One region of the Sodalis praecaptivus genome, then DNA from elsewhere that is predicted to be linked to it. Evidence: predicted binding sites of a transcription regulator. Region 1 holds the regulator's gene; the other holds the start of a gene.

Region 1 (4,426 bases):
CATCGGAAAGTTGCCGATGAATTTCGTTCCAGGTTGCCGACGTCTCCTGTGGGGAGAGTTGGTACTCCGCCGGGTTGGTCCTTAAAGAAAGCGTCTTTTTTACCATGTCCGGCAAACTGTGCCAGGCATACTCTACCGCTTTGCCGCGCGCACCCTCGCGCCGCCTTTTTTGCCAGCCCTCCTCCCTGGCTCGCCGATTCAGTCCCTGTCGTGTTTTGGGTAGTCCACCTACCCCAATCAATTCGTGCGTTGCAATCCATTCTTTTTTTATTTCCATCTTTAATCCCCCTCCTTGTCATGGTGACAGCCTGGCGCTATCGCCATCGCACGGTTTGGGCAGGTACTGTGGAATTTACGGCACCTGATTCCCGTTCCGCTATTACGACAACATTTAATGTATAACATTAAAGACTTGTCGTAACGCTAATTACAACACAAAAAAAGCGCATTGGATCAAAGGTGGCATTAAAAAATGAGATCAATGCCAGCTATTAGAATAAAAAACACAAAATTAATAAAAATTGTTCATTATCAATTGAATAGAATTCTTATAACATTATCTATGTTATTACTGTAATGCAATAAACTATCTCTTAAGAAATAAGTTTTAGGTGAAAACGAATGGCCGAGAAAAGGGAAAAGAAAATGGCGCTGCCGCTAAATTTTCGACACGGAAACCGGGCCAGAAATAGTATTTGGCATAAGGAAAAGTTTATCGTTATACCCTGCTGAGGCGATGAAATGTTTAGCGTAGATTTAATCCCTCCGCCGACGCCATAACAGAAGTCGCGACCATCCCGCATGGCGTCAGGCGTCCCTTTTCGCCGGCGCAGGGCAACGCCACACGCACCGGTTCATCAGCAATAGCCACCTCGCCGGCGCAGGGCAGCGTCACACGCACCGGTTCACCAGCAGTAGCCACCTCGCCGGCGCCAGGCAGCGCCACACGCACCGGACCGCCAACAGTTCCCGCCCCACCGGCGCCGGCCCTGCCTGACACCTAAGCGCGCCGGGCCAGCCTACGCCCCGGCGCGTCAATGCCCCTAGCCCGGGCGAAACGCCCGACAAAACAATGCCGGCGTCGCCGGCAAATAACAGACCGCACCCGGCGGCTGTGATTATAAAGGGCAGCGCCGACGCAAGGATCGTAGCGCCTTATCCTCACGGCGGCGGCGGGCTACTGCTGCAGGAACTGGTCGCCGAGCGCAATATCCTGATTGAGCGCCGCGCGCATATCCTGTAGCGCCTGCTGCTCGAAGTCGCTGAGGATACCCAGCGGCCGCCGCGCGCTAACGCCCTGCGGCCCCAGCAGCAGCGGTTGGGCAAAAAAGCGGGAAAACGCCGACTCGCTTTCGACATAGGCGCATTCGATAATTCCCTGCTGCCCCTGCAGCGCCCGCACCAGCGACAGCGTAAAGCGGGCCGCGGCATACCCCATGGCAAGCGTGGCCGATCCGGCGCCGGCTTTGGCCTCCACCACCTCGGTGCCGGCGTTGCGGATGCGCCGCGTCAGGAGATTCACTTCTTCATCGCTGAAAGTGATCCCCGGCACCTGCGATAACAAAGGCAGGATGGTGACGCCGGAGTGGCCGCCTACCACCGGCACCTCTATTTGATCCGGCCGCAGCCCTTTCATGGCCGCCACGTAACTGTTGGCGCGGATAACGTCCAGAGTGGTGATACCAAAAAGCTTTTGCGGCTGATAGACCCCGGCCTGCGCCAGCACGCCGGCGGCGATGGCAACCAGGGTATTCACCGGATTGGTGACAATGCCGATCAGCGCCTCGGGCGCACAGACCGCCACCTGACCCACCAGCTGCCGCACGATGCCGGCATTAACATTAAACAGATCCGCACGATCCATACCGGGCTTACGGGCAACGCCCGCCACAATCAGCACGATATCGGCGCCAAGCAACGCCGGGGACGCGTCTGGACCGCAAAAACCACGCACCTTCACCGGCGAGGGAATGTGGCTGAGGTCCACGGCAATCCCCGCCGTTACCGGCGCAATGTCATACAGCGAGAGTTCCCCATCCTGGGGTAAACGGGTTGTTAGCAGCAGCGCCAGCGCCTGGCCGATGCCGCCTGCCGCGCCGAGCAGTGCGACTTTCATTGTAATCTCCTTATATCCCTACGAAGAATGGCATCTCATACTCTACTGAAAAGCATAAAGGCATCGCCTAATAAAGACAATTGATGAACATCAGGATTGCGACAGCGCATGGAGAAGCAGGCCATCTGTAGGCGGGTTGCAAGTTGGGGGCTTTTCACCCACCATGGACAGCGAAAGCTGTCTCCGGCAGCAATTTCATTGCATAAAAATTCATAAATATGCATAATAATCCATTAAATAATCGGCTTACTCTGCGGTAAAACATGCGAAATCAATCGAAACAGGAAGAACTGGTCAAGGCGTTCAAGGCGCTGCTGAAAGAGGAAAAATTCAGCTCTCAGGGCGAGATTGTGCTTGCGCTGCAGGAGGCGGGCTTTGAGAACATTAATCAATCCAAGGTCTCGCGTATGCTGACTAAATTCGGCGCCGTACGCACCCGTAACGCCAAGATGGAAATGGTATATTGCCTGCAGGCGGAGCTGGGCGTTCCCACCGCCAGCAGCCCGCTGAAAAATCTGGTGCTGGATGTGGATCATAATGACGCGCTGGTTGTCATCCATACGAGCCCCGGCGCGGCACAGCTCATTGCCCGAATGCTGGATTCGCTGGGGAAATCAGAAGGGATCCTCGGCACTATTGCTGGCGATGATACGGTCTTTACCACCCCCGCGCCTGGCTTTTCGGTCAAACGACTGTATGAATTTATTCTGGTCCACTTCAACCAAGAGCTCTGACGCTACCGCCGCTCGCGTTCGCAGCCGCCAGGGCCGACGGCGCACCGGATGCGCCATGCCGACGGCGTTACCGTAGAGCTGCCGCCGGCACCTGCTGGCCTAAGCTTGCCGCTCGGGCGCCTCGCCACGGCGTTAAACCCGGCATGCCGCAGGCTGGAAATGATCCCGTTTTCGACGTTTAACGTTCCTTTCGCCAGCGCCGGCTCCCGCCGGCGGTCGTGTACAGGCCCAGAAGCTACCGCGCTCCATCGGCACGCGATTTAGGCAGATGCGCGACGCGCATCCGACTGTTTCCCGGTAAAGACACAGCGCCCGCGCGCCCTAATCCGCCATCGTGCACAAAGCCGGATCCGATGCGTTAAACGGCGGTTTTTAACATTGTCTTACGTAGGGTAGGTTTTTTCACCTTGATAAATAGCGTGACATCGGATGTTACATGTCAGAAATAAGGGACTTTATCTGTAGGCCAGTGGGAAATGCTAGCTCAGACCGCACTTTTAGCCACATCAACTTATGCGCATGATTTTACATGACTTTAACAAAATACGCTCAATTTTTGCGCATATGTAATAACTTTTGCTTCTAACCTGGATGATTGCAAGCTTAAAGTTTCATAAATAATTATGATCAAACTATTAGTACCCGTCGTTACTAGTGTATACTTAGCTTCGTGATAAGCATCACAGTCCGAGAAAGATGCGCGTTATATGAGGAATAAAATGATGAAAACCAGAACGGCGTTACCATTAATGGCGGTGCTTTCCGCATTGTCTTTCGGCGCGTTCGCCGCGGATTCCATCTCGCTGCAGCAGGCTCAAGATTTGCAGCCCATGGGCAGCGTTAGCGTCAGCGGTATCGACGGTGCGCCAAGCGACATCCATCAGGCGCTGAATCAGGCGGCCGACGCGAAGGGCGCACGCGCCTACCACGTAACCGAAGCCTATGAACACGGCAACTGGCACGCCACCGCCCAGCTTTACAAATAATCTGTTCGCCAGAACCGGGACGGCTGCCCGCGGCAGCGCCTGGCGGATCAGCGCCACCCGGCGGGCATGCTTTTTGGCAGCACTATGCAATGTGTCATGTTGTGAAACACGCTCTGTAACCCACATCATTTCGCGGCGACCCTCAGTTAATCCTGTGTCCGGAATTAACCCATCGCGATTTGATGATTCCCTCATCGTCTAGCAGACGATTTTCCCCCGCTCGCGGGGTTTTTTTTTGCCCTGGGCTAACGCCCCTCAGCCCTGGCGCGTGGCTCGTTGCGCCAACTGATCCAGCAGCTTGGCATGAATGCCGCCAAAACCGCCGTTGCTCATCACCAGGATGTAATCTCCCGGTTGCGCGGTTTTCACGATCATTTCCACCAGCGTATCAACATCGGCGCTACAGTGCGCGGGCTGCACGCAGGCCTCCGCCACTTCGCTCACCTGCCAGGGAATATGCTGCGGCTGATACAGAAATACCTCGTCAGCGCGGCCGAGTGACGGCGCCAGCTCATTTTTGGATAGCCCCATTTTCATGGTGTTGGAACGGGGCTCCAGTACCGCCAGAATCCGCGCCGTGCCGCCGATTT
Region 2 (4,426 bases), 410 kb from region 1:
TGATCCAGACGACCCTGGGTTTCTTGAATGGTGAACAGATCCAAAAGCGTCTGGGTCGGATGCTGATTGGCGCCGTCGCCGGCGTTCAAAATCGGCACCTGTCCGGAGAATTCGGTGGCGAGCCGGGCTGCCCCCTCCTGCGGATGGCGCATCACGATGGCGTCGACATACGTGCTGATGACCGAGATGGTGTCGGCCAGCGTCTCGCCTTTTTTACCGAGCGAGGTATTGTCGGCATCGGGGAAACCGACGACCGACGCGCCCAGCCGGTGAATAGCGGTTTCAAACGACAGGCGGGTCCGGGTCGAAGCCTCGAAAAAACAGCTGGCGATGACTTTGTGTTTCAGTAATTCCGGCTGCGGCCGGGCCTTAAGCGCGGCGGCGGTGGTTAACACCATTTCCAACTCCTCGCGGCTCAGGTCGTTAATGGAAATGATATGCTTTTGATAAAGGGGATTCACCATCTTTCCTTCCTCCTTATAGGTGCCGGTAATGCCGTCGGATGACGTAGGGCGCGCCGATTTGCGTCCAAAAAAAAGCCCCTCATTGAGGGGCGATATTAACAGAATATAACGGGAGCAGCCGCGGCGCCTGGCCGCCAGCGTGAAACGTATGCAGCTGAATATAAGCCAACGTGCTGATGCTGTGCATGATTCCTCCCGGCAAATTGCCCGGCATTATACGCCGGTGATTTTCTACTTCAAGCCTAAATCTTGTCCGACGGCAACGAAAAGGAACCAATTAGTCGGCGCGGTAAAATAACTGACGGATTGCTCTCACCTTTCACCCATTTCTTGTTTTACACTAAAACGACTTTTCATTTTCAGGGAACTATTATGATCACCGGTAACGTCAATCATCTCGAATTCATTCCGTATCTGCCCGCCAAATTGCGCGCCGCCATCGATTACGTCAAACGCCACATTAATGATGAGACGCCCTTGGGCAAGCATGATATCGAGGGCAATGAAGTGTTTGTTATCGTTTCCAATGATGTGACGGAACCGCGCCAGGCGCGCCGTGCCGAATATCATGCGAAATATCTTGATATCCAGATTTTGCTGCATGGTACCGAAGCGCAATGCTACAGCACGCTGCCGGCGGGTAAACCGGAGACCGACCGGCTGGAAGAAAAAGATATCGCCTTTCTGCCGTCGGGCCAGCATGAAAAACAGGTAGTGCTACAGGCGGGGGATTTCGTGGTGTATTTCCCCGGTGAAGTGCATACGCCGCTGTGCGCGGTGGGCGAGCCGGCGAATATTCGCAAGGCGGTGATAAAAATCGACGCGGCGCGGGCGATGTAAGCGCGACGCCGACCTCCGCCGCGGCCGGCCCGAGGTGTGCTACCGCGTTACCCTTGGCGCCTCGTTGCCGTGGGCCGCGGCGCGGTTTCCCAACCTCAGCTTAAGCGCAAAGGATGCGCCACTGCGTGCGTCAGCCGTGTAGCAGCAGAAACAACGACGTTGATCCGCGCTTGGCGCCGTTATGCGCCGCCAGCAATAAGGCAATCGCCGGATTTTGGCGGCAGTCATTCGGCGTCATAAACGGGCGCTAACTAACCGGCTGACGGCTGCGTCAGCGTCGCCACCATGACGGCTTTGATGGTATGCAGGCGGTTTTCCGCCTGATCGAATACCACGCTGTGCGCGGACTCAAATACCTCGTCGGTCACTTCCATGCCGCCCGCCAAGCCATAGTGTTCCGCCATTTGCCTGCCGAGGGTGGTTTGATCGTCATGGAACGCGGGCAGACAGTGCAAAAACTTCACCCGTGGATTGCCGGTCTGGCGCAGCATGGCCATATTGACCTGATAGGCGCGCAGAAGCGCGATGCGTTCCTGCCATACGCTTTTGTCCTCGCCCATGGATACCCATACATCGGTATAGATAAAGTCCACCGCCTGCACGCCGGCGGCGATATCTTCGGTAAGGGTAATATCGCCGCCGTTTTGCTGCGCCAATCGACGGCAGGTTGTCACCAGCTCTTGATCCGGCCAGCAGGCGCTCGGCGCCACCAACCGCAAATCGATACCGGTTAGCGCCGCCGCTTCCAGCAGCGTATTGCCCATGTTATTGCGCGCATCGCCGACATAGGCCAGCGACATTTGATTGAAAGGTTTTTCCGGCAAATATTCCTGCATGGTCATCAAGTCAGCCAGCAATTGGGTAGGATGGAACTCGGTCGTAAGCCCGTTCCAAACCGGCACGCCGGCGTGACGCGCCAGCGTTTCGACGATCCCTTGGCCATAACCGCGGTATTGGATTCCGTCATACATACGGCCGAGTACCCGAGCGGTATCCTTTATGGATTCTTTATGGCCTATCTGGCTACCGCTCGGCCCCAAATAGGTCACGCGGGCACCCTGATCAAAGGCGGCAACTTCGAAAGAGCAGCGGGTACGGGTCGAATCTTTTTCGAAGATGAGCGCAATATTTTTACCGGCCAGGCGCGGCGTCTCGCCGCCGGCGCGCTTCTGGCGCTTCAGGTCGGCGGCCAGCGTCAGTAACTGATTAATTTCGGCAGAGGTAAAATCCATTAACCTCAGCAAATTGCGTTGAAATAACTGATTCATCATCCGTTTCTCCATGAATACTCTGTCAAACAGGTTGAATTAAAATTCACTTTATATGTATGAATATTCAAATTCAAGTGCTGACAGCAAATCTTTCACCATTAAGCTGGAGCCGCACCCGTCGGTGTGTGAAAATAGCCCTCCTACAGGCCGACGTATTGAGGACAGGGGCATGGCACATTCATTTCTTGAAGAGCAACGCGAAGAGACGCGTCTGATTATTGACGAACTGCTGGAAGACGGCAGCGATCCGGAGGCGCTTTATACCATCGAACATCATCTCTCCGCGGACAATTTTGACACCCTGGAGAAAGTTGCGGTAGAGGCCTTCAAATTGGGTTACGAAGTCACCGATGCCGAAGAGCTGGAAGTGGAAGGCGGCGAAACGCTGATGTGCTGCGATGCGGTCAGTGAAGTCGCGCTACAGGCGGAGCTTATCGATGCACAGGTAGAACAGCTCTTCACCCTGGCGCAGCGTCTGGGGGTAAATTACGACGGCTGGGGCACCTATTTCGAGGATCCAGACGGAGAGGATGAAGAAGGCGATGAGTTCGATCAAGACGAAGACGACGACCCGGCGGATAGCGACGAGGTGCCCGCCACACGCCATTGATTGCCCCCGCCGCTGACCGCCAAGGTCGGCTGAAGGATGATGCGAATAACGGCCGTCGCCGGCGCTATTCGCGTCCACCCAGACGGTTTATAACGTTTTCAACATGGTGACTTCACAGTCGACGTGACCGGTATTGCCCATCGGGCCAGCGATATGGCAAAAGCCCAGCTGCTCATAGAGGGCAATAGCGCGATCCAGGGTGGCGGTGGTTTCCAGATAACATTGGCGGAAACCCTGCTCGCGGGCAAATGTCAGCGCGCGCTGCGCCAGCTCCCACGCCACCCCCCGTCCGCGCAGTTCGGGCAGGAAATACATTTTTTGCAGTTCGCAAACCTCTTCGTTTGCGCCGCTCAGCGGCGCCACGCCGCCTCCGCCCGCCAGCTGCCCGTGCAACTCAATGACCCAATAGGCGCTGCGCGGCTGGCTGTAGAGCTCATAGAGATGATCGAGGTTGGGATCGGAAACGGTATAGCCTTTATCCGCCGTCAGGCCGAATTCGGCGGAAACCCGGCGGATCACCTGCGCGATGGCGTTATTGTCTGCCGGTGTTATCGGACGCACCCGTATGGCATCTGCAGAGGTAGTGGGCATGGTCATGATCCGGATAGTCATAAATAAAGGCACAATGGGTTAAAAGTAATAGCACCGCAGGGCCTGGCGATGCAACTGAAACCGCCGAGGCGCCTGGGCGATGGTCGGGGACGGCCGCCGCCTGACGGGGCGCGGTGACCGGGGAACGATCACTCGCCAGCGATTACGTGTTTAACCGCCGACGTTAGCGTGATGACCGCTGGCGATAGTGCACGGGTAAACCGGTGCTAGCGTAACGGTCCCCGGCGATAGCGTGATGACCCCCGGCGATAGCACCGTTGCCGGCCGGGAGTCGCGCGCTTGCCAACCGACGTCAGCGCGATTACAAGCCGGCGATGATCGCTTGCTGTTCGAGCAATTTCGCCCTGGATTGCTGATAGCTTTCCAGCTTCTCGCGCTCTTTCGCCACCACCGCCTCGGGCGCGCGGCCGATAAAGCCCTCGTTGCCGAGCTTGGCGGCGATACGGCCGATTTCGCCTTCGATGCGCGCCGCTTCTTTGGCCAGACGCTCCAGCTCGGCGTCTTTATCGACCAGGCCCGCCATCGGGATCAGCAGCTCGGCGCCGTCGATAAGTTGGGTGACAGAAACCGGCCCTTTATCGTCCGCCGGCAGCAGGGTAATGCTGTCAAGCCGTGCCAGGGTGAGTATA

Evidence for each region. The regulator ArgR, encoded in region 1, controls arginine synthesis, uptake and breakdown. The targets are predictions, from matches to a motif close to ANTGAATAAAAATACANT.
Region 2: argF (ornithine carbamoyltransferase) is a predicted target of ArgR. The motif match lies at 2,606-2,623, and genes of this name have one in related genera.

What each region holds. Positions count from the first base shown of each region.
Region 1 covers NZ_CP006569.1:3,980,090-3,984,515, forward strand. Annotated here, with positions in the region: gene SANT_RS17735 (DNA-binding protein) at 1-271, opposite strand, end outside; gene mdh (malate dehydrogenase) at 1,178-2,116, opposite strand; gene argR (transcriptional regulator ArgR) at 2,380-2,850, shown strand; gene yhcN (peroxide/acid stress response protein YhcN) at 3,573-3,836, shown strand; gene mpl (UDP-N-acetylmuramate:L-alanyl-gamma-D-glutamyl-meso-diaminopimelate ligase) at 4,092-4,426, opposite strand, start outside.
Region 2 covers NZ_CP006569.1:4,389,162-4,393,587, reverse strand. Annotated here, with positions in the region: gene pyrB (aspartate carbamoyltransferase) at 1-464, opposite strand, end outside; gene SANT_RS19550 (YhcH/YjgK/YiaL family protein) at 837-1,304, shown strand; gene argF (ornithine carbamoyltransferase) at 1,556-2,572, opposite strand; gene rraB (ribonuclease E inhibitor RraB) at 2,745-3,185, shown strand; gene SANT_RS19535 (GNAT family N-acetyltransferase) at 3,273-3,776, opposite strand; gene SANT_RS19530 (valine--tRNA ligase) at 4,099-4,426, opposite strand, start outside.